Regions from separate parts of the Neobacillus solisequens genome, predicted to be linked through region 1. Evidence: predicted binding sites of a transcription regulator. Region 1 holds the regulator's gene; each other region holds the start of a gene.
The links. Region 1 encodes LexA, which represses DNA repair genes until DNA is damaged. Its sites were predicted from a motif close to CGAACATATGTTCG; they were not measured.
Positions count from the first base shown of each region.

Region 2: a site for LexA is predicted at 6,709-6,722, ahead of uvrB (excinuclease ABC subunit UvrB). Genes of this name have one in related genera too.
Region 3: a site for LexA is predicted at 2,249-2,262, ahead of ACI3K6_RS13520 (carbohydrate kinase). Genes of this name have one in related genera too.

Region 1 is NZ_JBKFGJ010000018.1:18,292-28,406, reverse strand. It holds gene ACI3K6_RS16785 (ABC transporter ATP-binding protein) at 1-1,540, opposite strand, end outside; gene ACI3K6_RS16780 (ABC transporter transmembrane domain-containing protein) at 1,542-3,293, opposite strand; gene ACI3K6_RS16775 (hypothetical protein) at 3,429-3,710, opposite strand; gene ACI3K6_RS16770 (YneF family protein) at 3,924-4,136, opposite strand; gene sirA (sporulation inhibitor of replication protein SirA) at 4,215-4,655, opposite strand; gene tkt (transketolase) at 4,858-6,864, opposite strand; gene ACI3K6_RS16755 (DUF896 domain-containing protein) at 7,103-7,333, opposite strand; gene ACI3K6_RS16750 (YneB family resolvase-like protein) at 7,406-8,059, opposite strand; gene yneA (cell division suppressor protein YneA) at 8,071-8,391, opposite strand; gene lexA (transcriptional repressor LexA) at 8,548-9,171, shown strand; gene ACI3K6_RS16735 (hypothetical protein) at 9,288-9,446, opposite strand; gene ACI3K6_RS16730 (hypothetical protein) at 9,660-10,115, opposite strand, start outside.
Region 2 is NZ_JBKFGJ010000009.1:94,169-104,283, reverse strand. It holds gene ACI3K6_RS09745 (DUF4097 family beta strand repeat-containing protein) at 1-252, opposite strand, end outside; gene ACI3K6_RS09740 (magnetosome magnetite crystal formation protein family) at 292-606, opposite strand; gene ACI3K6_RS09735 (CBO0543 family protein) at 966-1,520, opposite strand; gene uvrA (excinuclease ABC subunit UvrA) at 1,743-4,616, opposite strand; gene uvrB (excinuclease ABC subunit UvrB) at 4,625-6,604, opposite strand; gene ACI3K6_RS09720 (DUF2198 family protein) at 6,763-7,002, opposite strand; gene ACI3K6_RS09715 (glycosyl hydrolase family 18 protein) at 7,105-8,913, opposite strand; gene ACI3K6_RS09710 (MerR family transcriptional regulator) at 9,113-9,976, shown strand; gene ACI3K6_RS09705 (amidohydrolase) at 10,098-10,115, shown strand, end outside.
Region 3 is NZ_JBKFGJ010000011.1:429,271-439,385, reverse strand. It holds gene ACI3K6_RS13535 (LutB/LldF family L-lactate oxidation iron-sulfur protein) at 1-591, shown strand, start outside; gene ACI3K6_RS13530 (LutC/YkgG family protein) at 600-1,325, shown strand; gene ACI3K6_RS13525 (DinB family protein) at 1,500-2,021, opposite strand; gene ACI3K6_RS13520 (carbohydrate kinase) at 2,275-3,432, shown strand; gene ACI3K6_RS13515 (pseudouridine-5'-phosphate glycosidase) at 3,429-4,343, shown strand; gene ACI3K6_RS13510 (biotin transporter BioY) at 4,488-5,081, shown strand; gene ACI3K6_RS13505 (GGDEF domain-containing protein) at 5,183-6,436, opposite strand; gene ACI3K6_RS13500 (aldo/keto reductase) at 6,683-7,525, opposite strand; gene ACI3K6_RS13495 (Zn-dependent hydrolase) at 7,807-9,039, shown strand; gene ACI3K6_RS13490 (ATP-binding protein) at 9,214-10,115, shown strand, end outside.

The DNA of each region.
Region 1 (10,115 bases):
TAGCTTCATCGAGAACGAGAATTTTTGGATTGGCGGCAATGGTTCTCGCAAAAGCTAATAACTGCCGTTGTCCACTGGAAAAAGTTGATCCCCGCTCCACAACCTTATGTTTATACCCATCATCCAGACGTTCAATGAAAGTATGTGCTTGAACAAACCTCGCTGCCTCTTTGATCTGCTCATTCGTCATCGTTTTGTTATGAAGTCGGATATTATCCATCACCGTTCCATAAAATAAAAACGGATCTTGCAGAACGAGTCCTAATTTATCCCGTAATTCATGCTTGGAATACTCCCGAATGGACTTGCCATCTATTAAAATATCACCGCGTTCATACTCATAGAACCGCATCATTAAATTGATGATAGAGCTTTTACCGCTGCCGGTATGGCCCACAAGAGCAACTGTTTCTCCGGGATTAGCTGTAAAGGTAATATTTTTTAACACGTCTCGTTGCCCGTCATACGAAAAACTTAGATTACGAAATTCTATTTTTCCATCGTTTATTGTATGGTCTTTCTCCTCATTTTGTTTAGGGGCCCATTCATCGTTATCCAACAATCGGAATACACGTGAGCCAGCCACAATCGCCTGCTGATACAGACTAAGTCGCATCATCATTTGATTAACTGGTTCAAAGAAACGTTCCAAATAATTGACAAACGCGTAAACAACTCCAATTTTGATGGTGGTATCAAAGGACGTAATGCCAAAGTACGATAACACAATAATTAAGGCAAAAATATAAATTAAATCAATAGCGGGCCGTAGAAGCAATCCATCAATTTTAATGTTCTTCATGCCGGCATTATAGTGCAACTCATTAATATGGCCAAATTCCTTACGAAGGCGTTTTTCTTGACGGAATACTTGAATGATGGACATTCCTTGCAAAGATTCACTAAGTTTTGCATTTAATTGGCTTAAACGCTCTCGCATATCAAGATAATATCGTGAACTTAGTTTTCGGTATAATGCCATGACAAATATCAGAACTGGAATGATGATCACACAAAGCAAGGCTAGTTTCACATTCAAAATAAACATGGCAATAAAAATTCCCGATAGTAAAAACCCGCTTTGGATAAATGTTGAAATGACCGTTACAAACATATCCTTTATTGCCTCTGTGTCATTCGTAACCCTTGAAACGATGCTTCCAGCAGGAGTCTTATCAAAATACTTCAATCCAAGAGCTTGAACCTTTGAAAACACATCAATTCGAAGCTGCTGGATTATTAACAAAGCAATTTCTTGAAATTTAACCAATTGAAAAAATAATAGAATGGATTTGACTATTTGTATTCCCATATAGGTTGAACCGAGAATCAATAATGGCTTAAACTCCAGCTTACCAGGCGTCAAATAATCATCAATAAAGATCTTCACTAAAATTGGCAGCACAATGTCTCCAACAGTGGTTAACAATAGGAGAAAGAATGCAAAGCCAATCACTTTTTTATGTGGTTTCGTATAGGAAAGTAGGCGAAATAACACCTTTCTTTGCTCTTTACCCGATAGATCCATTTTTTCATCCATGTTATCTCCCCCCATGCTCCACCAATTCTTCTAATTGCTGCCGGATAAACATTTCATGATACCAACCGTTGAGTGTCATTAACTCATCGTGTGTACCCCGTTCAAAAATTTTTCCTTCTTCTAGTACTAAAATGAGATTGGCGTGTTGGATGGCACTTAAACGATGTGAGGTGATGATGGTTGTTTTTCCTTGTCGGTTTTCTTTCAATGAAGAAAGAATGGCTTCCTCCGTCTTAGCGTCAACGGCTGATAAGGAGTCGTCTAAGATTAGTACTTCAGGATTCATTAGCAGGGCTCTAGCTATCGATATCCGTTGTTTTTGACCGCCGGATAATGAAACCCCACGCTCTCCTACCACCGTTTGATATCCTTCTGTAAATTGAAGAATATCCTCATGGATGTTGGCTAATTTAGCAGCATGTTCAACTACCCCTTGCGGTACACTTGGATTGGTAAAAGCAATGTTTTCAGCGACAGTTGCGGAAAACAAGAAATGATCTTGCGGGACATAGCCAATAGCTTCACGTAATTTTTCCAAGCGGTAATGACTTAGAATCTTATCACCAAAACGAATATCACCTTGTTGTCCCTCAAATTCTCGTATTAAAAGTTTGAGCATTGTCGTTTTACCGGCACCCGTTTTCCCGACAATTCCCAAGGTGTTTCCTCTTTTTAAGGTAAAATGAATATTTTTTAATACAGGTTGTGACTCACCAGGATAGGTAAATTCGTTAAGCTGATATTGAAGATCACCATGCGGCATTTGATCTAAGGCACCTTCTTCGTCCGAAATTTCCACCTTTTCCCTTAATAGAGCAGCTACACGGTCATAGGAGGCCCGACCACGTTCCACAATATTAAACAGCCAGCCGAATGCCAACATGGGCCAAATCAGTAATCCCAAATAAGTGGTAAACGAAATCAACTCACCGATCGTTAATTCATTATTCAAAACATACTTAGCTCCAAAAACAATGGCTAGGAAAAAAGAGATCGCTACGATGATGGAGATGGTCGGATCATAGAGTGAATCTATCTTCGCTACAAGTATATTTTTTTGCACAACATCCTCTGATTGTTTGCGGAAATCTTCAATATCTTCCTTTTCTTGACCGAACGTCTTGATAACCTTTATGCCAGTTATACTCTCTTGTGTTTTATCATTTAAGGAAGAAAAGGCCTCTTGGGCTTTATAAAAGCTTTTATGTAACATTGTACCAAACCAGCTCGTTAGCATAGCCATAAAAGGCATAGGAATAAGGCAGATAAGCGTCAATTTCCAACTGATGGTGAACGCCATTGCCATAATGACAAAGCCCCCTGTTGAGAGCGAATCTACTAAAGTTAATACGCCTACCCCTGCTGTTTGCTGAATCGCTGAAAGGTCATTGGTGGCGTGGGCCATTAAATCACCTATACGACTTTTTTGATAAAACGATGGTGACATGTTTGTAAAATGGTGATATAACCGATTCCTAAGAATCTTACTAAGCTTGACAGAAGAGCCGAAAATCATAATCCTCCAAAAATATCTAAGAATATACATGGCAAGACCAGTGACCACTAAAAGGAGCATCCACTTCCCCAACATCCCTTTTGTAAGAGTTCCTTCATGTATATGATCGGCAATAATACCGATAATTTTTGGAGGCGCCAACTGTAAGAGCGCTACCAATAATAAAAGGAGAATTCCAGTTATGTATGCTTTTTTCTCTTGTTTAAAAAACCAGCCCAATTCTAAAAATACTTTCACCCTAACGCCCCCGAATCAAAAAAACTAAACATTTCGCATTCCGAGGTTTTATTTTATCAAATATTTCCAAAATAATAAAGATTAAGAAACCTGTACATTTGAAAAGACACCCTCAACGAGGGTGTCCAAATGAAATTATTTTACAAGATGAAACTGCTCTTCAAGGTGCTTATGAATTAAAGCAAGGTCCACTTTTCGTTCATCTATTGATTTTATCTCTGCTTGAATCTCATCAAGTTCATTTTGGTAAATATCTAACATATTGGTTTGTAGCTGATGTCTTAATTTAGTCAGTAATTCTATTTTCATAAATAGGACAGCTTTTCTTTGATTTAATATTGCTTTATTCTGACTAAGCTCTTTCTCTTGTTTCAAGATCTCATTAAGCCAAATTTTTGCTGATTCCTGACTATTCATTTTTATCACCTCCTATCCATTCTACCTATTTCTACATAATGGTAAATCTTTCCTACAATCTAAGAAAGATGTAACAATTTAGACAAAATTTATAAAATGAAAAAACCACTTTATCTGAAAAATACAGATAAAGTGGTTCTGTTTGGAAAATGATTAATTTGCAATTCACTAAAGAATCAATTGAATAAGAGCTCTCCATTGCAATTAAATCATTTATTTTGATTGCTTGTTCATAGCATTCATCATTTGTCTGATCTTCTTCTCAGAAGGCTTCATGCCCATTTGCATCATCATGGTTTTAAGCATTTGCTCATTAATTGGCGGATTTTTCTTTAAATAGCTCATCATATATTTGCGAGCAATGAAAAATCCTAGTGCTACACCAGCTGCTAATGCTAGTATACCAACTAGAATGTACATACCCATTAAAAATTTCCTCCTTCATGTTGTCTACCATAGAACAGTTTACTAAATAAAACAGATTTAGACAATATTTCGTTGCAATTAGACAAATTTTCTTTCTTTTATTGGCTTTAACCAGCCAAATCGTTCATGTTCCAAATCGATTGCCAAAAAGGAAGACTCACATTTACGGAGCACTTCAAAAAACGCCGTCTCTGCCTCATAGCTTCCATGTGCCTCCATTAGAATGTAATCCTGATATACTTGAACTCTTGCCATACTTATTTTTCCACTTAATTCAAGTGTATATGCACCATGATCTGCTTTATATCCCTTTAATCTTCCAAGCTGTTTTTGAATAAGCTGGTGGATTTTTAGGACCTCAATTCTTTTCGTAATATAGGCAATTTGTTTTTTTATAATAAATTGGAGGTCACCGCTTGCTAGCTGACTTTCCTGGAATAGCTGAAAAAATATTCGCTCTCTTCCGAAGTAATGGGTGGCAAATTCATCTTCTATTAAGTAAAGCTGATATTTTCTCACACAGACCTCTCCTTCGCTAGATTCCCTTTTATCTATTATAAAAAAACAGAATAGAAACATTTGTCTTACCGTGGCAAAAACTATTTCTTTTTTTGTCGATTACAAGGAATCCAATATCAATAAACACACTCTGGAGATTAGATGAGAATATTATTATACGCAAAAAGAGAGAGTGATGAGCCACTCTCTCTTTTGCTTTACATTATTGTTGTAAAAGGGCTTTTACTCTTGCAACTACGTTGGTAACTGTAAAGCCGTATTCTTCCATAATCTTTTCACCTGGTGCAGATGCTCCGAATGTATCGATTGCTAGAACATCTCCTTCATCACCAACATATTTATGCCAGCCGAAAGATGCCCCTACTTCGATACCTAAACGTTTCTTCACGTTTTTCGGTAAGATCTCGTTTTTGTATTCCTGTGATTGCTTTTCAAAGCGATCCCATGATGGCATGCTGACTACAGAAACTTGAACTCCCTCAGCAGCAAGAGCTTTTTGCGCTTCAACCGCTAGGCTTACTTCTGATCCCGTTGCTAGAAGCAGAGCATCAGGAGTTTCTTTTTCTGCTGCGGAGACGACATAAGCACCTTTTGAAACTCCTTCATAAGCATTTTGATCGGTACCTTTTAAGGTTGGTAAATCTTGACGAGTTAGTACAAGTGCAGTAGGTTGATTAGTTGACTCAACAGCTAATTTCCAAGCTGCAGCAGTTTCATTACCGTCAGCTGGACGAATAATGGAAAGATTCGGCATTGCTCTTAAAGCAGCAAGCTGTTCAATTGGTTCATGGGTAGGTCCATCTTCCCCGACGGCAATACTATCGTGTGTGAAGACATACGTTACCGGTAAGCCCATTAATGAAGCAAGACGAATAGCTGGGCGCAAGTAGTCAGAGAACACGAAGAACGTTCCACCAAACACTTTAACTCCACCATGTAGTGCTATACCGTTCATAGCAGCACCCATCGCGAATTCACGGACACCAAACCAAACGTTCCGGCCTTCATAGGAATCAGGCATGAAATCCTTTGAACCTTTAATCATCGTTTTGTTGGATCCTGCAAGGTCCGCTGACCCACCAATTAAGATTGGAAGATTTTTTGCAATTCCATTGATTACTTCACCAGAAGAAGCACGTGATGCTAACGCCGTTCCTTCAGAGTACACAGGTACATCCTTGTCCCAGCCTTCAGGAAGTTCATGATTTAAAACTTGCTCTAATTGTTTTGCTAATTCTGGATAGTCATTTTTATACTGAGCAAAAAGGTCATTCCACTCTTTTTCTTTCTTCTCGCCATTTTCAACGATAAGCTTTTGGAAGTTAGAGTAAACTTCTTCTGGTACATGGAAGTCCTTTTCAAAGGTCCATTTATAGGCTTCTTTCGTAAGCTTTAATTCATTGGCACCTAGAGGTGAACCGTGTACTCCAGAAGTGCCGGCACGATTTGGAGAACCATAACCGATTACTGTTCTAACCTCAATCATCGTTGGTCTATCTAAATCATTTCTAGCTTCTTCTAATGCTTTGGAGATTTCTTCTAGGTTGTTTCCATCCTCAACACGAAGATACTGCCAACCATAAGATTGGAAACGTTCTTTCACACTTTCAGAGAAAGATTTATTTAAATCCCCATCTAGTGAAATATCGTTAGAATCGTACAGAACGACTAAACGTCCTAATTTCAAGTGACCTGCTAAGGAAGCAGCTTCTGCAGATACACCTTCCATAAGATCTCCGTCACCACAGATACTATATGTAAAATGGTTCACGAGTTCATATTGATCTTTATTATACACAGATGCTACGTGGCGTTCAGCCATTGCCATACCTACAGCCATAGCAATACCTTGTCCAAGTGGACCGGTAGTTGCTTCAACTCCTTCAGTATGACCATACTCTGGATGCCCAGGAGTTTTGCTACCCCACTGACGGAATTGTTTTAAATCATCCATAGATAAGTTGTATCCAGATAAGTGTAGCATGCTATATAACAAGGCAGAGCCATGTCCGGCTGAAAGAACAAAGCGATCACGATTAAACCAATGAGGGTTTTTAGGATTATGGTTCATAAAACGTGTCCATAAAGCATATGTCATTGGAGCGGCACCCATTGGCATTCCTGGATGTCCGGAGTTTGCTTTCTCAATAGCATCAATCGAAAGCGTGCGAATCGTAGTAACGGATAAATCGTCAATAGTATTAAACATAATTACATCCTTTCTTCATCTAATAGGATTTATAAGCACACATCATTAATATTATAGTGCATCTACATATTATTCAACACATTACAACAAATTAAGCTAGGAAAGTCATTTTGTTCTTTATTTTGACACAGAAGTGACTAATCTATGTAAAAAAGCCGCCCAAGAACAAATTGTTTTTCATCTAAAACATAATCCATTGTGATGAAAAATTAATCTGTTCAAGACAGCATTTTGTGTATTAATGTAATTTATTCTTTTTTATACGCTTTATTTTTTCTGGAGTAACATCGTTTCCTAATGGGTCGATAATAGTAGTATTGGTCAAAGTATCAATCATATTGGAACGAAATGCAGCAAGATACTCACTTCTTAGTTTTGATTGCTCTTTTGCCTCGATTTCGGTTAAGCCTGTCGCTTTTGCTTTTCTGGCTAATACATTAATTCTGGCAATTTTCTCTTTGGATAGCATAAAGCCCATTCCTTTCAAAAAATCTGTTTAGATAACAACAGATTTTACTAGAAAAAAGAGGCAATGACAAGATTATTGATTTTCTTCTTGTTCTTCCATATATTCTTGGTATCTACGATGAACAGTTGCTTTTGAAACAGGATACCCGAAACCTCTTAAGGTAGCTGCTATTTCAGCAAAGGTGAGCTTATTTTTTCTAAGCCTAACTACTTCATCGATAGGCATCTCCAATTTTTCTCGTCCAGAATTCATCCCTTGGTTTGATAAGTTTTTCTGTGGTTTGTAACCCTGCTCAACAGCTCGTTTCATGCCACGTTTAATTTTCACATTATGTAATTTTCTTTGGTATTCCTCAACCATACCGACTATTTTCAGGACCATAGAATCTGATTCCGACAGTTGTAATTCTCCATTATGTGAAATACTAAAAAGCTTAATTCCTTCTTTTAAAATACAGTGTAAGATGGCAATTTTGGCATTACCTCTTCCAATTCTTGTTTCATCCTGAATTAATACCGCATTAATGTTTTGATCCTTTATATGTTCTAAAAGTTGAAGAATTCCATCTCTCTCCAAATCATAACCACTTGCCTTTTCTTTAATAATGTTGACGATCTCAAATTGATGGAAATTAGCGAGCTGTATTAATTCTTCCTCTTGTCGTTCTAATGAAGTCTCCTGGGTTTCTTTATTGGTGCTTACACGACAATAAATAATAGCTTTCATTCTATTACCCTCTATTCATTTGCTACACTTGCAAATTGATTGGTCGTTTCGTCTTTACTTACTGGGATCATTATCTTCTCTCCAGGGTATATTTCCTCACCGATGTTTTCATTATGTTTTTTTACCCAATTAACAAATTCCTCGTTAGAAAGCGAATGAAGTCCTGAATATTGTTTGGAAATCTTCCATAAGGAGTCCCCTTCAGAAACTGTTACTTTTACATATTTATCTTGATCGATCGTTTGGTTTTTCACAGAAAGTATGAATGCAAGAGAACAACTTAAAATAACAAGAATAATAGTAAATGAATATTTACTCCATAATTTTTTCATCATTATCACCTCTTACGGAATGTATGTTCGTTTATTTGCCTTGATTATATTACGAACATTTGTTTGTTGTCAAGTTATTTTCGAACTTATGTTTGTATAACGATAGCGAACATGTTATAATTAAGGTAAGAAAAACCAGGCGAGGTGCAATTTATCATGGTAAAAATATCAAAGCGGCAGCAGGATATCCTGGAATTTATTAAAGAAGAAGTCAAAAGCAAAGGATATCCCCCATCTGTACGGGAAATAGGGGAAGCTGTTGGACTTGCCTCCAGCTCCACTGTCCATGGACATTTAGCTAGATTAGAAAGTAAAGGGTTTATTAGAAGGGACCCTACAAAGCCTAGGGCGATCGAAATTTTAGAAGTGGATGAGGCGGCACATATTCCTAAAAATAGGGTAGTAAATGTTCCTGTTGTTGGTAAGGTAACTGCCGGTCTACCTATTACAGCTATCGAGAATGTTGAAGAGTATTTTCCTTTACCAGAAAGACTTGCTCCAGCAGATGAACATATTTTCATGCTTGAGATTATGGGTGAAAGTATGATTGAAGCTGGCATACTTGATGGGGATTATGTCATTGTAAAACAACAGCAAACAGCCAATAACGGGGATATTGTTGTAGCCATGACAGAGGAAGATGAAGCTACTTGTAAGAGATTTTTCAAGGAAAAGGATTATATTCGTTTGCAGCCTGAAAACTCTACAATGGAACCAATAATTTTGAAAAACGTTTCGATATTAGGTAAAGTAATCGGCGTTTATCGGCAGATTCATTAAAGTGTATTAAACCGGCAGGTGCCGGTTTTTTGTTTTCATAGGTTCATAATCACTTACATATTATACAAAACATACACCTCCAAATTTTGGACTTTAACCTAAATTCGGGGGCTATTCTAAAAAACTCTATTTTTTTCACCGTAGGTCCGATCATATCCGCGATTTTGCAATTCAATGACTAATTGTTTTGCTTGTTCGTAAGTCGTTTCAATAACAAATTGATATGGATCTATTTCAGCAGGTTGTTCACCAGGTCCATATATATTTCTTGGCAACTCCCTCACTTTTTATAGCCACGCTTTTCGAACTCTAATACCAAATCTCTTGCCTGCCAATACGCTGCATTTGGAATAATTATTTTAGGGAGACTCTTTCGCACCCCTTCCTGTTTTTTGGTAAATCCGGTATTTTCATAATTACTATACTGTAAGCTAGTTTCATTTAAATATACATCGATAAAAACAGATTGTAAAAATGATTTGTAGTGTCTATTTTTCTATTGATTCGACATAATAATATATACCATTATTGGAGTCAATTTTAGGATTTACCATTCCTTTTTTGGTTTCGATTGCTATATTTTTATCTTTAGTTACACCGGTAAAAATGACAAACTTCTTATTTGAAAGTGTTTTTGTTTCCCAACTTATTTTAGACACATTTACTAGGACGTCTGGATTGGCTCTATACCAAGTATATTTCCCGTTCCTTTTACTAATGTTCGAAACTCCTAATCCTATTCCATTCTTTAATTGTTTTTTGTAAAAAATAAATAATTCACCGTTGTCCTTTACTTTACCTATAACATCTTTTTTATGAACGTTTTCTTCTTTTAATCCATAATTAATAGCTTTATCCACATCTTTAAACCACTTTACATTTTCATTTTCATTTACCAAAACAGAACAACCAGTTGTAATTAAAACAATTAATAAAATACAAAA
Region 2 (10,115 bases), on a different contig from region 1:
ATCAACAAATTCAAAGATTTTGTCCTTTGTTGATTGAAACTTGGAGTTAAATGGATCTTCCTTAGTGCTCTGAGTATGCTCATGATTCTGCTCATATTGAACCGTCGTCGACAGCTCTTTCATGATTTCTTCTTGCTTCTGGTTCACGGTTTGCTGGGCTTTTTCAAGTTCTTCCATTAATGTTAGGGCTTCATCAACTGTCAATTTTCCTTCTTCTACCATTTGTAAAATACGTTTACGTTCCTCTTTCATTTTTTCCACCCTCATCAGAAATTATTTTTCTTAACCAATTTATTCGGAGACCAATACTTTTACGCCCTTGACAATATTCCAGATGAAAATAACCAGCGAAATAACAATCGTAACGACAATGCTAATAACAAAAAAGACCGGAATTTGATCTTGCATGTTGGAAAAGTCCTTGATAGCTGCAAAAATAATGATGGGCACTGTAATAACTGGGATCAAATGGGATAACAAGGCCTTTTTAGCATGCTGTTTGGTATCCGGATCAGAGCTGGCCAGCATGACCACAAGCGGAAAAATAAATCCCGCGAAAAAAACACTAAAATAACACAAACTGGATAAGACCTTTTTTGATTCCATAACGTTCATCACCTCTTGTTAATATGTACGATTAGGTGGTTGGAAAGTTTCGTTAATTTTTTTGTAGGAATTGGGGATTCAGCAATTTTTAGAGCGAGGGCCTCGAGAGATTTTTGGCCTTTCCCGCGTACTTGGAACGGAAACCCGCCGGTTATTGAGATATTCCCGCCTGTTTTTCCGATATCCCCACCGGTTTTTACGATATTCCCGCCGGTTTTTGCGAAATTCCCAGTTTCCGCTAGAATATCCCCTCAGTTTCTGCGATAATTTCGGCAGTTTCTGGGAAAATTCAGGCAAATCCATTCATCAAATTGGCATATAAAAAAGCGACCACCCTAAGTGTTCGCTCTTGTATTGAACTAGCTGATTTCTTTATATGTATTTAATCGAAGAAACCAGTGAGCAATTAAATAGAATACAGTTAAAATAAAAAATGAATAGGTAAAAGACCAATCAATTTTTTTGTATAAATCGATCATTGCCAATAACGGCATACCTACATAAGCTCCTAATCCACCAAAAAAAACGGCTTTTACAAATGGATGATAGGTTGGCTTAAATTGCAATAACAGCATTAGAAATACAGGTAAAACAGAAAGTCGATAGGAAAAGTTTAATGTTGCTACAGGTACTACTTTCACTGGATATGCCCATTTGCCAAAACTAACGCCTATCGTATCAAGGATTTCTGATAATACCATAATCAATAAACCAGTGGAAAATATACGAGCTGAGCTCTCACGATTCCGGAATATGCCCCAAATAACCCATGGAACCACAATCATGGCTAACGCTAACCACCATTGCCAAGTGAAAAAAAAAGCATTCATAACTGCTTCAACAATTAAATGATTGGCTTCACTAATTTGTTTTGTAGCAAGATCGATTTGTTTTAATCCTTCTTGATATGTCATTGCTCCCCACCTGTTTCGCATTATTCATTGACTGTTAGTTTTTACAGAATTTCCCCATTTATACAGCTTCGTAATTGTTGTTGAACTAACAAATCCTAATTGTCATAACTAAAGGAGGTCAAGAAGCTACGAGCAAAACATGGATCAAAAAGAAAAAGACGTATGCTAATTCATACGTCAATACATGTGTAATTTGTAAATAATACCCTAATGATTCCAGCTCTATGCTTTAATGATGCTTTTATCTTCAATTTGTTGTTGCATTCTTAAACGGTCGCGCTCGAGGATTGGCTTTAGGTACTTTCCGGTATACGAACCCTCTACTTCGGCGACCTTTTCTGGGGTACCGCTGGCGATGATGGTACCTCCTTTGTCCCCTCCTTCCGGACCGAGGTCGATAATGTGGTCTACCCCTTTGATGACATCGAGATTATGTTCGATGACCAGTACGGTATCCCCATTTTCAACCAGACGCTGCAAGACAACGAGCAATCTCGAAATATCGTCAACGTGAAGTCCGGTTGTCGGCTCATCCAAAATGTAGAAGGATTTACCATTGGAACGGCGATGCAGTTCGGATGCGAGCTTCACACGCTGGGCTTCCCCGCCGGACAAGGTTGTGGCCGGCTGGCCAAGTTTGATGTAACCTAGGCCAACATCATAAATCGTTTGCAGCTTGCGGCTGATTTTTGGAATGTTTTCGAAAAATTTCAAGGCATCTTCAACCGTCATGTCGAGTACGTCCGCAATGCTCTTTCCTTTATACTTCACTTCAAGAGTTTCCCGGTTATAGCGTTTTCCATGACATACTTCGCACGGAACGTAAACATCCGGCAAGAAGTGCATTTCAATTTTAATAATTCCATCGCCGCGGCAGGCTTCACAGCGGCCGCCTTTTACATTGAAACTGAAACGGCCCTTTTTATAACCGCGCACCTTTGCTTCATTCGTGGAGGAATAAACATCACGAACATCGTCAAATACCCCTGTATAGGTGGCCGGGTTGGAGCGTGGTGTCCTTCCGATCGGTGATTGATCGATATCGATGACTTTTTCAAGATAGTCTACTCCGGTTATACTCTTAAATTTTCCTGGTTTTGTTTTAGCTCTATTCAGTTTTTGCGCCAGGGTTTTATGGAGAATTTCATTGATGAGCGTACTTTTTCCTGATCCAGAGACACCGGTAACAGCGACAAACATGCCTAGTGGCACTTTTACCGATACATTTTTTAAATTATTTTCTTCCGCACCCTTAATTTCAATAAAGCGGCCGTCTGATTTTCGTCTTTCTAATGGAAGAGGAATGAATTTCTTTCCTGATAAATATTGCCCGGTCAATGAGTTCGGGTCAGCCATAACCTCTGAAGGTGTTCCAGCGGAAACAACTTCTCCGCCATGCACACCCGCACCAGGACCAATATCAATCAAATAATCTGCTGCCAGCATCGTGTCTTCATCATGTTCGACGACAATTAGTGTATTGCCGATATCACGCATATTTTGCAGGGTGCCGATTAAGCGATCATTATCACGCTGGTGAAGTCCGATGGACGGTTCATCAAGAATATAGAGAACTCCGGTTAGTCTGGAGCCAATCTGGGTCGCTAAACGAATACGCTGCGCTTCTCCCCCTGAGAGCGTTCCGGCCATGCGGCTCAAAGTTAAGTAATCAAGGCCGACATTGACAAGAAAGCCGAGCCGTTCATTGATTTCCTGTAAAATCAATCTGGCAATCTGCCTTTCTTTTTCGGAAAGCTGGAGGTTCGCAAAGAACTGCTGCGCTTCTTCAATTGAAAAATCAGTCACATGAGCGATATGGTACCCATTAATGAGAACAGCTAACGTTTCTTTCTTTAAGCGGAATCCTTTACAGGTTGGGCATGGCTGTTGAGCCATGTATTTTTCCATTTGCTCACGAATGAAATCGGAGCTGGTTTCCTTAAATCGACGCTCCACATTACGGAGGACACCTTCAAATTCGATATACCCTTCACGAATTTGCCCAAAATCGTTCTCATAACGGAAATAGATTTTGTCATTGCCGGAACCATAAAGAATTTTATCCATCTGGTTCTCTGGAATGTCTTTGACTGGAATATTAATGTCAATTCCGTAATGATTACAAACTGCTTCAAGCAGTTGCGGATAGTACTGTGAGCTAGTCGGCTCCCATGGGGCAATTGCATGCTGCTTAAGGGTTAATTCCTTGTTAGGGATGATTAAGTCAATATCGACTTCTTGCTTGGAGCCTAAACCATCGCATTCAGGACAAGCACCAAACGGGCTATTAAAAGAAAACATCCTTGGCTCTAATTCCCCGATTGAAAAACCGCAGAGAGGACAGGCATGGTTTTCACTGAACATTAGCTCCTCCCCGTCAACTACATCGACAATGACTTTTCCCTCTCCAAGACTTAAGGCCGTTTCCAATGAATCGGCCAAACGAGCAGAAACCCCATCCTTAACGACAATCCGGTCGACAACAACTTCAATTGAGTGCTTTTTATTTTTATCCAGAACAATCTCGTCACTAAGATCTAGCATTTCTCCATCCACACGAACACGGACAAATCCTTGCTTTTTAATATCTTCAAATACTTTCACATGCATTCCTTTGCGTCCGGAAACAACAGGTGCGAGTATTTGCATTTTTGTCCGTTCCGGGTATTCCAGAATCCGATCGACCATTTGCTCAATCGTTTGCGAGGAGATCTCGATACCATGATTAGGACAGGTGGGATGGCCGACTCTGGCAAATAATAGACGTAAATAATCATAGATTTCCGTTACCGTTCCTACGGTTGAACGTGGATTGCGGCTGGTGGTTTTTTGATCAATGGAAATGGCAGGACTCAACCCTTCAATGGTATCGACATCCGGTTTATCCATTTGTCCCAAGAATTGACGGGCATATGCGGAGAGTGACTCAACATAGCGTCGCTGTCCTTCCGCGTAAATCGTATCGAAGGCGAGCGAAGACTTTCCAGATCCGGAAAGCCCGGTCAGCACGACAAGTTTATCTCTTGGAATGGTGATATCTATATTTTTCAAATTATGTGCTCTTGCACCTTTTACAATCAATTTATCCATTACCATGATTCTAGTTATCCTTCCGCTTTCAATTCAAATAAAAGGTCGCGAAGCTCCGCAGCGCGTTCAAAGTCAAGCGCTTTGGCGGCGGCCTTCATTTCTTTTTCCATATCGGCAATCAACTTTTCCCGTTCCTTTTTGTTCATCTTGCCAAACGATGCAGCTGGTTTGTATTCCTCTTGCTCCTCGGCAGCATGAGTGGCACGGATGACATCGCGGATATCCTTTTGGATTGTTTTCGGGGTGATGCCGTGTTTTAAATTGTATTCTTCTTGGATGGAACGACGACGCTTGGTTTCACTGATTGCCAGCTCCATTGAATTTGTCATGCGATCCGCATACATGATCACGTGTCCATTGGCGTTACGTGCGGCACGGCCGATTGTCTGAATCAACGAACGTTCTGAACGAAGGAAGCCTTCCTTATCAGCATCCAATATTGCCACAAGCGATACTTCCGGAATATCGATCCCTTCCCGAAGGAGGTTAATTCCGACTAGAACATCATATTTGCCAAGACGCAGCTCGCGGATAATTTCAATCCGTTCCAATGTTTTCACCTCAGAATGAAGGTATTGCACCTTAATTCCGATTTCCTTTAGATAATCCGTCAGGTCCTCTGACATTTTTTTCGTAAGGGTGGTGATTAGAACCCGTTCATTTTTCTTAACCCGATCCTGGATTTCACCAATCAGATCATCAATTTGGCCTTGAATCGGCCGGACATCGATGGTTGGGTCAAGTAAGCCAGTTGGGCGGATGATTTGTTCCACCATCTCTGGGGTATGTTCTTGCTCATATGGTCCCGGCGTAGCCGAAACATAAATAATATTGTTTATATGCTTTTCGAACTCATCAAAGGTAAGCGGCCTGTTATCAAGCGCTGAAGGCAAACGGAATCCATGCTCCACGAGGACTTCCTTTCGGGCTTTATCCCCGTTGAACATCCCCCTAACCTGAGGCAGGGTTACGTGCGACTCATCAATCACCAATAAGAAGTCTTCTGGAAAATAATCCAATAATGTGTATGGTGTTGATCCAGCAGGACGCAATGTCAGGTGCCGCGAGTAATTTTCAATTCCGGAGCAGAAGCCCATTTCCCGCATCATTTCCAAATCATAACGAGTCCGCTGTTCGAGACGCTGGGCTTCAAGCAATTTATTATTTTCTCTTAAAACTGTAAGGCGTTCTTCAAGCTCTTTTTCAATATTTTCAATCGCCACACGCAGCTTTTCTTCCCGGGTGACGAAGTGAGACGCCGGGAAAATCGCCACGTGTTCGCGCTCACCAATAATTTCACCGGTGAGGGCGTCAACTTCACGAATTCGATCTATTTCATCTCCGAATAATTCCACTCGAATACAGTGTTCATCACGGGAAACCGGGAAAATCTCGACAACGTCACCACGGACGCGGAAAGTCCCCCGTTTAAAGTCGATATCATTGCGTTCATATTGGATATCAACGAGGCGATGCAGCAGCTCGTTCCTTTCCATTTCCATTCCGGTCCTTAATGACACAACCATTTCCCGATATTCTTCTGGGGAACCGAGGCCATAAATACACGAAACACTGGCAATAATGACGACATCTTTCCGTTCAAACAGGGAAGATGTTGCTGAGTGCCGTAATTTATCAATCTCGTCGTTGATGCTGGCATCTTTTTCAATAAAGGTATCCGTTTGGGGAACATAGGCCTCCGGCTGATAGTAGTCATAGTAACTGACAAAGTACTCTACCGCGTTGTTGGGGAAGAAATCCTTAAACTCGCTGTAGAGCTGGCCTGCAAGTGTTTTATTATGGGCGATGACAAGTGTCGGTTTGTTTACTTCTTTAATAACATTGGAGATCGTGAATGTTTTTCCTGTACCGGTGGCGCCAAGCAGGGTTTGGTGCTGCTTGTTGTTGCGGATGCCTTCGACTAATTGTTTGATGGCCTCCGGCTGATCCCCCTGAGGCGAATACTTTGAGACTAATTCAAATTGGTCCTTCACGAACAGGTTCCTCCCGTTTTTCATCTCTATAGTTACTGTTTTTGAATCTCCGTTTTCAATATTATCATTCTACCACATTCACCCAAAAACAAACCAACAATATGCGAACTAATATTCGTTTTTTTATAAAATAAAAAGCCTGCCACATGACGGGCAGACTATGATTCGTTTTTTCTCGCTGTTTTTGGTTTCAATTTTGACGCAAGCCAGAAACCGGCTGTTAGTGAAAAAGCATCAATGACGATAAGGACTAATGTATTTGTATAACCTTTATAGGCAGATCCTGCGATTAGGGCGACAGTCAAGATCAGGCCGATCATCCGATTGTAAGTGACCCGTGTGAACAGGAGAACTAATAACCCCGGCAAAATCAACGCCGATAAATATTCAATTACAATCAAAGGGTACACCTCATTTATTCTTGTTCTGTTAATTAATTCTAGAAATTAATCCAGAAAAATGCAACAAAAATAAATCCGGTTTGCATAGTACATCTTGATTTATTTCAAATCATTATAAATCTTGGATGCCAAAACCTTATTAGGATCTTGACTCAGCTCCCACATTACAGCGCCACCTAAGCCCATCGATTTGATAAAGGAAGTTTTATAGCCGATTGATTCCAGGTCATCATAGCTGACGAACTGTGAGCCATTAAATAGCCACGGTACTTTTGAATCGGTCTCCCAATAACGCATGAACCCATTTTTGTTAAGATAATTCGCCTCTATATTGGCGTAACTAATGGAAGACCCTCCACCTGAATAAGATTGGTACAAACCGTTATTCAAATTTGTTACCTGATTAAAGATTCTTCCGTATAGCGGCATGCCCATGACTATTTTATTGGCAGGCACACCGTTATTGATATAAAGTTGCACTGCATCCTGAACACTCCACTCGCCGGTAAATTTTGATTCAGGATCTCGGTACAACGGAGCATTCATACCGGTTAAGGTGTCCCATTCACCATGAAAATCATAGGTCATCAGATTCATATAATCGACATATTGCTGAAGTAAATTCAGCTCTGTATTTGCTGCAAAGCTCCTGCCTGCTCCTCCGGCGATCGTTACAATATATTTTTTCCCATCCACAGCGCTTTGGGCATCAAAGGTTTCTCTGATTTTCTTTATCAAAAGCGTAAAATTCTGTTTGTCCTCGGGGCGGTTCACATTGTCTGGTTCTCCCCCGGCAACCGGATATTCCCAGTCTATATCCACTCCATCAAAACCGTATTTTCTGATAAAGTCCAGACAGCTTTGCGCAAAAATTGTTCTGGATTGGTCGGTCAAAGCTACATCCGAGAATTTTTCTGACCAAGTCCAGCCGCCAACAGAAATTAAAGTTTTTAAATTTGGATAGGACTGCTTCAATTTGGTTAATTGATAGAAGTTTCCTTTATAAGGCTGTGTGGTTGTATCTCCTGAAAATGGCTTTTCTACATCTGCCCATGAGTCCCCCAAAGCTATTTTTCCATCCGTAGAAATGTTAGCGAAGGCATAGTTTAAGTGTGTTATTTGGGATGCATCAATGTTTGCCACTTGAAAATTGGAATATGTTGACCAGCTTGTGTAATATCCAACCATCTTGTAGGCGCTCTGTACCGCACTTACGGTATTTTTTACAATGACAGTCCTTGAAACCTGTGCTATTTGATTGGCAGTATCGTAAACTACGACCTTTAATATTTGTTCTCCATCCGGCACCCAGGGATTCGTGGCCCAACTTACACTATAGGGTGCGGAAGTCAGGGATTTGATTAAATAGCCGCCATTGCTGCTATAAAACTCCACCTTGCTAATTCCTTTATCATCGCTTGCACTGACTGATAAGGTAACGGTTCCACTAACGGTTTTTCCGTCACTGGCAATCGGTGAAACCTGGATATTGCCAACCTGCGGCGCCAGATCCGTCACCACTTTGGGAGTGGTTACCTTTATAATATTACTTGAAGAAGATATATTTCCACTTGCATCCCGTGCCTTAATAAAATAGCTGTAAGTGGTATTGGCCGTTAAATTATTAACCGTATATTGCGTGGATGTAGTCTTCCCTATTACTTTATTATTCTGGAAAACATCGTACCCAGTAACCCCCACATTGTCAGTCGAGCTCGTCCATGCCAAAGAAACACTTGAACTTGTGATCCCGGTTGTACGAAGATTTGTCGGTGCTGTTGGTGCTTTTCGATCTGACGTGGCTGCTTCCGTCACACTATATGTGGTGAAGTAGCTAACCAGCAAGAAAATAATAAAGAAGAACCTAAAGCCGTTATGCTTTTTCAAATGGTGGACATGTGGCTTCATCCCTTTAACCTGCCTCTCCTATTAAAATATTATGATAATTCTATTTTAATTGATGGTATGGCAGGGATATAGTGGTAAATACTAGTATTATCGGCATGATTCGTTTTGAGGACATAAAGCATTCATAGTCTGGTATTGCAATGTCTCTTTATTCATTTTAAAGTAGAGTTATAGTAAGGATATCGGGGGAGTAAAACCTATGCAAAGCAAGTTGAGTATTGGAGAAATGTCAAAGCTTAGACGCGTAACCATCCATACATTACGGCATTACGATAAAATCGGCTTGTTGAAACCGGATTATATTGACCCCCATTCCGGCTATCGCTATTACTCCATTGAACAGTATGAAGTGCTCGGAACAATCAAGGAATTAAGGAATATTGGTTTTTCCCTAGAGAAAATTAAGCTATTTCTAACGAATCGGAACGTCGATCAATCGATTCAATTTCTACAGAAATCCATGAGCGATATTCAGAAAAAAATCAGGGAATTGCAAGATATTCATCATATTTTGAATATCCGATTAACCAATATTGAACAGTTTAAAAACAGCTATAAAGACACAGATATCGTCATTAAATACTTTGAAGAACGTGAATATATTCAGCTAGAAAAGCCAGTGAGTTGGAACGATTATGAAAGTCTCTATTTTGGATTTCTTGAGCTTGAAAATATGATTGAAGGAGCCATTCCAGTACTGGCCAGTAATAAATTTGGCGACATTATTTATAAAGAGTACTTTGATGAATTTCGACAAACTTCAGATATTCCCGATCAGCTTAGTTCCTATCAATCTCAATTATTCATATTGATTCAGGATGAAGATTCGCCGTACTCCACTCAAAAACTAGAAAAAGGATTATATATTTGTTCCTACCATACGGGCCTCGTATGGGAAAAAATGCTGATTCAGCTCAAAAAACTATTGGATTATTGTGATAAATATGGCTATGTTATTACCGGTAACGCCGTTCGAATTATGCAGGTTGATGTTTCTTTAACAGACCAATATGATGAAGCTTATTATGAAATCCAGATTCCCATTCAAAGGAAAATCGTTTAGAAAACAGGCTACGAAATGTTCACCATTTCGTAGCTTTTTATGTTTTGAAACCGTTTACTCTAGCCTTACGCGAGACTTTATAATGACTCCTGTAAGTGACAAAAATATAGGGGGCATTATGATGGAAAGTATTCAAAGA
Region 3 (10,115 bases), on a different contig from region 1:
CGTGAAGAATTGGATGTCGATGGCCCGGAGGAATTTCACCTTGTCATCGTTGATAACGGGCGGTCCGATATTCTTGGCAGCGAGTTCCAGTCCATCTTGCAATGTATTCGCTGCGGTGCCTGCATCAATGTGTGTCCAGTTTATCGGCACATTGGCGGACATTCCTACGGTTCGATATATCCAGGGCCAGTGGGTGCTGTACTTACGCCGCTTCTTGGCGGCTATGATGACTATAAGGAGCTCCCATATGCTTCGACTCTATGCGGTGCCTGTACGGAAGTATGTCCGGTGAAGATTCCGCTCCATAATTTGCTGCACAAACATCGTCAAGTGATTGTAGAGCGTGAAGGCAAAGCACCTTTTTCGGAAAAATTGTTAATGAAGGCCTTTGGGCTTGGAGCTGCATCACCGATCCTTTATAAAATGGGATCAAAAATGGCTTCTGCGGCAATGAATCCATTTACGGACGGGGACAAAATCTCTAAGGGACCAGGCCCGCTGAAAGCCTGGACGGACATTCGCGATTTCCCGGCACCAAATAAGGAAAGATTCCGAGATTGGTTCAAAAACCGCGAAAAGGAAGGGAAATAGGGATGAGTATGAGTACGAGCGGAAATATCCTAAATCGCGATAAATTTTTAAATAAAATTGCCGGGAGTCTTAACCGGCCCCGCATGACTGAGCCGATTCCTCTGCCTAGTTGGAAATTCCAGCCTCAACATGAGGTTTTCAAGGGAGTCAGTCAGGACGAACTTTTGGAAATTATGAGGGTCCAGTGCAAAAAAATCCACACGACATTATATGAAACGAATCAGGATGGTTTATCTTCTGTTTTAAATGAAGTTGTTGAAGGTTACGGTGGAGGCCCTGTTGTCACTTGGAAGGATTCTCGTTTCTCCGAATGGGGGCTTGATGCTTTGCTGAAGAAGGAGTGGCCATCACAAGGTATCGATGTGTTTGAATGGGATTACACTTTGGGGGAGGGGAATGTCCGATGTGCGGAGCGGGCCAATGTTGGCATCACCATCAGTGAAATCACACTTGCTGAGTCAGGAACGGTTGTGCTCTTCTCTAATAAAGACAAAGGCAGAACAGTCAGTTTCTTGCCGGCCACATCGATTATGCTAATTCCAAAAAGCACTCTTGTTCCGCGCATCACTCAAGCTGCGGTGAAAATGCGGGAAACTTATCGGCAAACAGGGTCCATTGCTTCCTGTGTCAACTTTATCACTGGCCCAAGCAATTCCGCTGACATCGAACTAAATCTGGTAGTCGGCGTTCATGGTCCGATCAAGGCAAGCTATATCGTTATTAGTGATTTGTAAAGTGTTTTGATTAGAGATATGTTCCTTAGCTATAAAGATGAAAAGACCTACCAATTCCCAAGACTAAAGAATGGTAGGTCTTTTATATATACATAATAGTCTTTTTTTCAAGGAGGACGTACTCCTATTTGCAGAAAAGATTAAGCCTAATGAGCCAAGGAAGAATCTAAATTCTTATTTCTTTTTACTATGGATGAGTACCTTGATTTCTTTTATCTGATCAATATGACGCAGTTCATGAAGGTATATGCTTTCTACCCATTGGTAAATGGGAACATAGCCAACAACGGGGTGTTTCGCTGATTTTGTTTCTAACAATGAGTCGTCTTTAAGTGTGTTGAGAACCTGCAACAGCTCAGTCCGCGCTTCTGACAATAGCTGTAGAATTTGTGGGATTTCCATAGGATCTTCACTAGGTATAACTATTGGGGGTGCCTGCTTTTTCATAGACCGGTCCGTTAATGCCTGAATCGGTTTTGCTTCAACTTTTTGACCATCTGCTTTATTAAGTCCATACAGAATACCTTGAGTAAAAGCTCTCTCTGCTAAATAAAGATGATGACAAACCTGAGCAACACCCCATTCATCTTTACTAGGTTTTGCATTCACTGCTTCAAACCCAAGACCCTCTAGCTCACCCAATAGCTGCTCCCTAACCTCCGCCAAACTTCTAACTAATAACTCCTTTTCAACCATCCTAACTCCTCCTTCAGCAAACAAACGTGATTCACATACCATAATCTTTATATTCGTGAACATAAGGAATATTCCTTTTATGCCAGAACACTATTTCTTGAATATGGTGACAGGCACCATTCGTGGACATTTGTCCTCCACCTGTGGACAGTGAATGGGATGTTACAATTTTGTTTAGGTTAATAGTGTGAATAGGGTTGACTAAGTGAAGAGACAGGAGTACAATTTAAACATAAGTTTGAAAGATAAACAAATGTTTAAAATCTGTTTTTCACCAATTGCAGGGGGTGATGTTTTGTCAGGGTCAGAGAGAATGACGGAGAAGGAGCAATTGATTTTTGAATTCATTCAAAAGGATCCTTATATTTCTCAACAAGAGCTAGCGGAAACGGTTGGACTATCGCGTCCTTCAGTCGCTAATATTATCTCTGGACTTATCAAGAAAGGACATATTATCGGTCGCGCTTATATCTTAAATGATTCCCAACAAATTGTTTGCATCGGCGGGGCAAATCTGGACAGGAAGCTTCAAGTGAAAGATAAAGCACAGCTCGGGACCTCTAACCCGATCGAATCTAGTAAGAGTGTTGGTGGGGTTGCCAGAAACATAGCTGAAAATCTTGGACGTCTGGGATTGGATGTGACATTGTTAACTGCCTGTGGTACCGACAGCGATTGGGCATTTATTGAGGAAACGTCGGCGCTTTATATGAATCTTGATCAGGTATCCAAAATACCAGGGATGGCAACAGGTTCCTACACAGCTGTCCTTGACAGGGACGGAGAATTGATTATCGCGTTGGCGGACATGGAAGTGTATGAAGAAATCAAGACGGAGCAACTTCTAAAACAGGAAGCTCTCTTAAGTCGTGCCAGATGTATAGTTGCTGACTTAAATTGTCCAAAAGAAACGCTTCAATTCCTAACTCAATTTGCGAATAAACATGAAAGACCATTAGTATTGATTCCCGTTTCATCCCCTAAAATGAACCGGTTGCCTGACGATTTAACTGGGGTGGACTGGATGATTACCAACCGGGATGAATCGGAAACATATTTTAATATTAAAATTGAAACCAATCAGGACTGGCAGCAGGCCATAAAAAGCTGGCTTTCTCGCGGAGTCCAAAACGTAATTATCACAAATGGAAAAAATGGCGCAATGATTGGCAATAACGAAGAAGGAATATTCCGTATCCCGGCTGTTCCAACGCAAGAAATCGTTGATGTAACTGGGGCAGGCGACGCCTTCTCATCTGCAGTTATTTTTTCATGGCTGGATGGGAAAAGTTTGCAAGATATAGCTAAAGCAGGAGCAGTCAATGCATCAAAAACACTGCAATCTGCTTACACTGTTCGTCAGGATCTTACAGCAACACAACTTCTAAAAGACATGGAGGAATTATCATGAAACAATATTTAACTTTTTCAGAAGAAGTACGTACGGCAATGGAGCAAGGGAAGCCGGTTGTTGCCCTTGAATCGACTATCATTTCACACGGAATGCCTTACCCTCAAAATGTTCAGACTGCTCGTGAAGTAGAACAAATCATCCGGGACAATGGTGCTGTTCCAGCAACAATTGCACTTGTAGATGGAAAGATTAAAATCGGTCTGTCCGATGAAGAACTTGAAATGTTCGGGAAAAGCACAGATGTGGCCAAGGCATCTCGCCGTGATCTAGCGTATCTACTTGCTACGAAAAAGATGGGGGCAACAACAGTTGCAGCAACAATGATCTGTGCTGAATTAGCAGGAATCAAGATCTTTGTTACCGGAGGCATTGGCGGTGTACACCGTGGTGCTGAAACTACGATGGATATTTCAGCTGATTTAGAAGAATTAGCACAAACCAATGTAGCCGTTATCTGCGCTGGAGCTAAATCAATTCTTGATTTAGGGCTAACAATGGAATATCTTGAGACAAAGGGTGTTCCGGTAATCGGCTATCAAACAGATGTCCTTCCAGCCTTCTATACACGTACCAGCGAGTTCCAACTTAACGTGCGTGCAGATGATGTGGAAACAATTGCTTCTACATTAAAAACAAAGTGGGACTTAAATCTTAAAGGTGGAGCCGTGATTACTAATCCAATCCCTGAAGAATATGCCATGGATGAGGCAACGATTAATAACGTCATTGAATCAGCCTTAAAGGAAGCAAAAGAGAAAAAGATCTCCGGAAAAGAAGTTACCCCATTCATGTTAGCAAAAGTAAAAGAACTAACAGGCGGAAAGAGCTTAGAATCTAATATTGCTCTTGTAAAAAATAACGCAGTAGTTGGAGCAAAACTTGCAGTGAGCTTAAATTCTTTGAAATAAATAGTGGAGAAAACCCAGGTGTATGAGCCTGGGTTTTATTTTTATGAAGTTTTTTTGTTAACTAATTTTAAAAATAAGTTGACATATATCTGATAAACCATTTATTTTAAATCTATAGAATTTTTTATAGATGGGGGATTTATCATGAAAAAATTAACTGCACTGGATATAACGCTAGTGGGAATGTTTGTGGCTTTAATGGGAATTGGCGCTAATATTTCTACGATAGCTCCATTTTTGCAGGTCGGTGGAGTGCCGATTACCTTACAAACCTTTTTTGCGATTTTAGCAGGATTGATACTGGGAAGCCGCCTAGGATCTATTGCCATGATCGTCTATATGTTTGTCGGACTGGTAGGAGTACCAGTATTTGCGAATTTAAAATCAGGTCCAATGATGATAATAGAGCCAACATTTGGATTTATACTTTCGTTTATCATTGCGGCCTACGTTGTTGGGAAGATCGTTGAAAAGAAAAAAAGTCTTACTGCATTCATCACTGCTGCACTTATCGGGATTACTATCAACTACCTTTTCGGAACAAACTGGATGTACTACGGATACAAATTCTGGGCAGCAGCACCAGAAGGCTTCTCCTACAAACTCGCCTGGCTATGGATGGTCCCACCTCTGCCAAAAGACATAATCCTTACCGTTCTTGCAGGAATCCTTAGCCATCGGTTAGAAAAAACTGTCCTATCCAAAGGACAATTTAAAAACTTAAAAAGGGTATCTTAATAGAGACATCGAAACATTTGTCCGCCGTACGCGGACAAATGTGTTTTTGTGGTGCCTGTCACCCTTATGCACCAAAAAGAAGTGGTTACAACCTCAAAAGGTTATACCACTTCTTTTTGGTTATGAAGCCCGTTTTGGGCGGAAAGGCAGTTTTTGCCGCGTTGTTTCGATTGGTATAAGAGTTCGTCAGCCTGGATGTAGGCTCTTTCTACTGGGAATTGGCTGTTGACTTGGTAGTAGTAAAGGCCAAATGATGCTGTGTATTTGATTGAAATTAGTTCCCCGTTGTATTCGGCTTCAACGGCGGTACTATCTAATTCTTTTATAATAGATTTGATTAAATTTGTGGAATGGTCAAATGTTTTCTTTCGAAGGCAGAGTGTAAATTCCTCCCCCCCGCTTCTAAAGAGAAAGTCGTCCTTCCATAAGTAGTTTTTAAGAGTAGCTGCAAAGTGCTGAATGACTTTATCGCCAACGGCATGATTGTAATTGTCATTAATGCTTTTAAAGTTATCAATATCAGCTACAACTATTGCTAAACTTTCTCCTGATTCATTGAGCTCCGTCATTTTTTTATCCATAAAAGTACGATTATATACACCTGTTAAAAAGTCTGTATAGGCCATTTGCTCAAATTGATCCCGTTCCAGCTTATCCTGAATGCTTTGTGATTTGGAGTAAAAGGAACGGCTGACAATATAGTTTAAGATAAATAGACTTATTAACATTTCCCATTGCTTTGACTGTAAAAATAGTAACAACATTCCATTGGAAACGGCTACTTTCCCATAATCAAGAAAGCTGATACCCCTAAAAATAAAATCAATAGCTTCCTTAAACGAGTGAGGTTCCCCAGCTAATCGAAAGACAATTACCAAGAAAAAACCAGAAAGGTAAGAAGAGAAACAAACCAATAAGAATATTAATATCCAAAAACCAAAAGGGAAAGATTGAACAACACCATGAAATTGGTGAAATAAAAAATAAGCGAAAATATTGGTGATTACATGACAGCCAATATTATAAAAGGTATCAGATAGTTCACTTGGATCTGCCGTCTTCGTTGCTTTTCTATAAAAATAAACCAAAAATCGGTAGATAAATTCAAAAATAAACAATCCCAAAGGTCCGGTAAATAGGACGATGGCTAGATTGTAACTGATTCCATATTCAATATTGGTACTTCCGTTTTTATAAAAGACCCGCAGATGAAAATACAAACAAGAGAAAAATAAGAAGATTGCTAGTACCTTCATATATGTAGAGTTGTTTACCAACAAATGGGATGAACTAAAAGCGATCACCAAGGCAGTCATAAATAATGAACCGTCGTAGAGTCTGGCCTTCAGCATCATAGCTAAAGCCCCCCTTTAAAGTCCTGCGAATATGATTCTTCCTTATATAATAATTTTTAGTAGAATAACTATATTTTACCTAAGAATTATCAGATAACGTACTATTTTTTTTGTTTTCAATTATATAAAGTATGGAACATTGGGAATATTCACCCTCTTAATTAGAGGTTATGGTAAAAACTAGAAGTAGGTGCCTGTCACCACTTGTGGACATTTGTCCACGGATGGTGACAGGCACCCATTTTTTTAAATAGTAGGGTACACTTTGTCAGGGTCTGGACCTGTCCTCAGGTTTTTATTGAGACTTGAGATTTTGTTCATTTCTTCCATGGTGAGTTCGAATTCGTAAATATTTGTGTTTTCTTCGATTCTAGCAGGTGTGCTTGATTTTGGGATAAAGATGGAATCTTGTTGTAATTGCCAGCGCAGTACAATTTGTGCAGGAGTTTTGTTATATCTCTGAGACAATTCTTCCAGAATAGGTTCGTTCAAGATCTTGCCACGGGCAAGCGGCCTCCATGCCTCTACTGCAATCTGGTTTTCATTCAAATATTCTCTTAGTTCCGTTTGAATTAAATAAGGGTGAACTTCAATTTGATTCACCATCGGCATCATGTTTGCTTTTGTTTTTAATTTTTCGAGATGGTGCATTTGAAAATTACATACGCCAATAGCCCTGACCATTTTTTCCTCATATAGCTGTTCAAAAGCACGCCATGTCTCAAAAAAATGCTTTTCACTAGGCCAGTGAACAAGCAATAGGTCGAGCTGACTAAGCTGCAGATCTGCCAGCGATTGTTCAAAAGTAAACAGCGTTTGGTCATAGCCTTGATTTCCGTTATTAATTTTTGTCGTGATAAATAGATCTTTACGTGCAAAAGAACTTTGATGTAAAATTTCGCCAAGCAAGCCTTCGTTTTGATACATTTGAGCTGTGTCAAAAGAACGATAGCCAACCTCCAATGCTTTATGCACTGCTCTCTCCAGTTCCTTCATTTCTGTAATTTTATAAACACCAAACCCGTGCTGGGGCATTTGGATACCATTAGATAACGGGACCATGTCCGTGAGTGTTTTAGACACGTTCATACCTCCTAAAAAGACATCTCCAACTAGTATAGCGCTTGCAAATTCTAAAATGAAGGATTTAGACTGTACAGTTTATAAAAATAAATAGATAAAGGGTTTGATGTTTTGTCTAATGACAAGAGAATAGGTTATTGTATAATTAAATTAGACTGAATATTATGATAAATAACAAATTATCTTTTCTATATTTTGATGGTCAGATGGAATTCGAAGAATTGACTCCAAGAGAACAAAGAATGAAGGAATCGTAATCTCATTTTATAAACAAGGAGTGTTCCAAGATGCAAAAACAAAAGTTATTGATAAATGGGGAAAGACTTAAGCAGGAGCTGGAACGATTTGCTGAGTTTGGAATAACAGAACAGAATGGGGTTACCCGGTTATCGCTGTCAGAGGAGGATCGGCGTGTAAGAGACTATTTTCGAACTTGCTGTGAAGAATTAGATCTCGAGGTCAAGGTTGATGATATGGGTTGTATGTATGCCACCTTGATGGGTGAAGAGAATAAACCGCCGATATTAATAGGATCACATCTCGATTCAGTCAAAAAAGGCGGTAGGTTTGATGGCGTATTAGGTGTCATCACGGGGCTGGAAGTGGTACGAACCTTAGTGGAGAATAACATAAAACCAAAAATTCCAATTACTATTGTTAATTTTACAAATGAAGAGGGAGCCCGATTTGAGCCGTCCATGATGGCATCGGGAGTCATATCTGGAAAATTTGATAAGGAGACAATGCTGCAAAAACGAGATTCAGAAGGTGTTACCTTTGGAGAAGCATTAAAAGCGATTGGATACGAGGGAGAAGTTGAAAATCGACTAAAAGAGGCAACGGCATTTTTGGAAATGCATATTGAGCAGGGCCCGATTCTAGAAAAAGAAACTCTTTCCATTGGTGTGGTGGAGTGTGTCGTCGGAATGGCCTGCTATGAAATTGAGGTTACCGGAGAATCTAATCATGCAGGTACGACGCCGATGGATATGCGAAAAGACGCCCTGTTTACAACGAATAATTTGATTAATGAAATTCGGAAACGGTTAGGTGCTTTGGATCAGGAACTAGTTTTTACCATCGGTAGGGTAAATGTGTATCCTAGTATACACACGGTTATTCCTAATAAGGTAGTGTTTACCCTCGAGGCACGTCATAAAGACATGGATATCGTGAATACCGTTAAGGATTTCATACAAAGCATGTCTAATTTAGGACTTAACGAGGGCTGTGAAATTAAAACGACCAAGCTCTGGGACCGTGATACAGTTTGGTTTGATCCAGAAATTTGCCAACTATTAGAGCAATCTGCACAAACCCTTGGATACTCCAATAAAAGAATGGTAAGTGGAGCCGGTCACGACGCCCAATTCATCGCCGGTCTCGTTCCAACAGCCATGCTATTCGTCCCAAGCCTCAAAGGCAAAAGCCACTGCGAAGAAGAACTAACCGCTTGGGAAGACTGTGAAAAAGGTGTAAACGTCATACTAGATACCGTACTAGGTCTTTTATCAAAATAGTTAAATGCAAAAGGAGACACAAAAGGTGACAGGCACCATTCGTGGACAAATGTCCGCGTGGGGTGGACGGTCGCCTTTTTGATTTATTTATCTTAATTACCGTAAAAAGGTTGTATTCCAAATTTAGGGCGTCTGGTTTATGATAGAGGTAAATTGGTTTTGGGTGTGAGTTGGATGTTTACGATGAGTTATATTGTTAATTTATCAATTTTTTCGCTGATGGTTTGTATTCCTGCAGTGATCCAATCGTTTTTTAATTTTAGGCCAATTAAATATGCTCGCTACTTAGGTGGACTCTATGGTGGATTAGTTTCGATTGTTTTGGTGGAAATGTCCTTTGGACAAAAGGGGTACATCTACGATATCCGATTTGCCCCAATCATTTTAAGCTTTACGTATTTTGGACCGATTGGTGGAATGATTACAGCGGGTTTGGCATTGGCTGCTAGATTGTCTTCAACTGGTCATTGGGCACCGGCGATTATTGGATTGCTAATTCTCGTTTGCAGCTTTTTACTATTACATACTCGGATCTCACGATTTAGTACTGTAAAAAAAGTTATCTATTTCTCCATCATATATGTAGTTATTTACTTCATAAATGTGATCATCTTTAAAGTTTTACCGGGAGAGCCTTTCTTCCATTTACAATATTTATTTTTTGTCTTGATGGGTGTGACGCTCGGTGTATTACTCATCGAATCCTATAGTAAACTGTATCGCTTAAATAATAGATTGACAGAAATGTATAAGATGATTGAAGAGGGAGAATCCAAATATAAATTAATTGCCGAAAATACATCTGACTTGATAAAAGTCATGAACCGGGACCATTCAATCTGTTATTTTTCTCCTTCCCATAAACAGGTTTTGGGATATCATATGGAAGAGCTCGAAAAAATTGAACTTTGCCAGTTTATTCATCCTGAAGATGTAGCTTTATTTAGAAGTAAAATCGTTGATATTTTTCAGAAAAGAGAATCGGACTCAATGGAATTCCGTCTCCTCCATAAGGATGGCAGTTGGATTGAATTTGAATCTCGCTGCATGCCTGTGAGCGGTGAAAATAAGGAAAT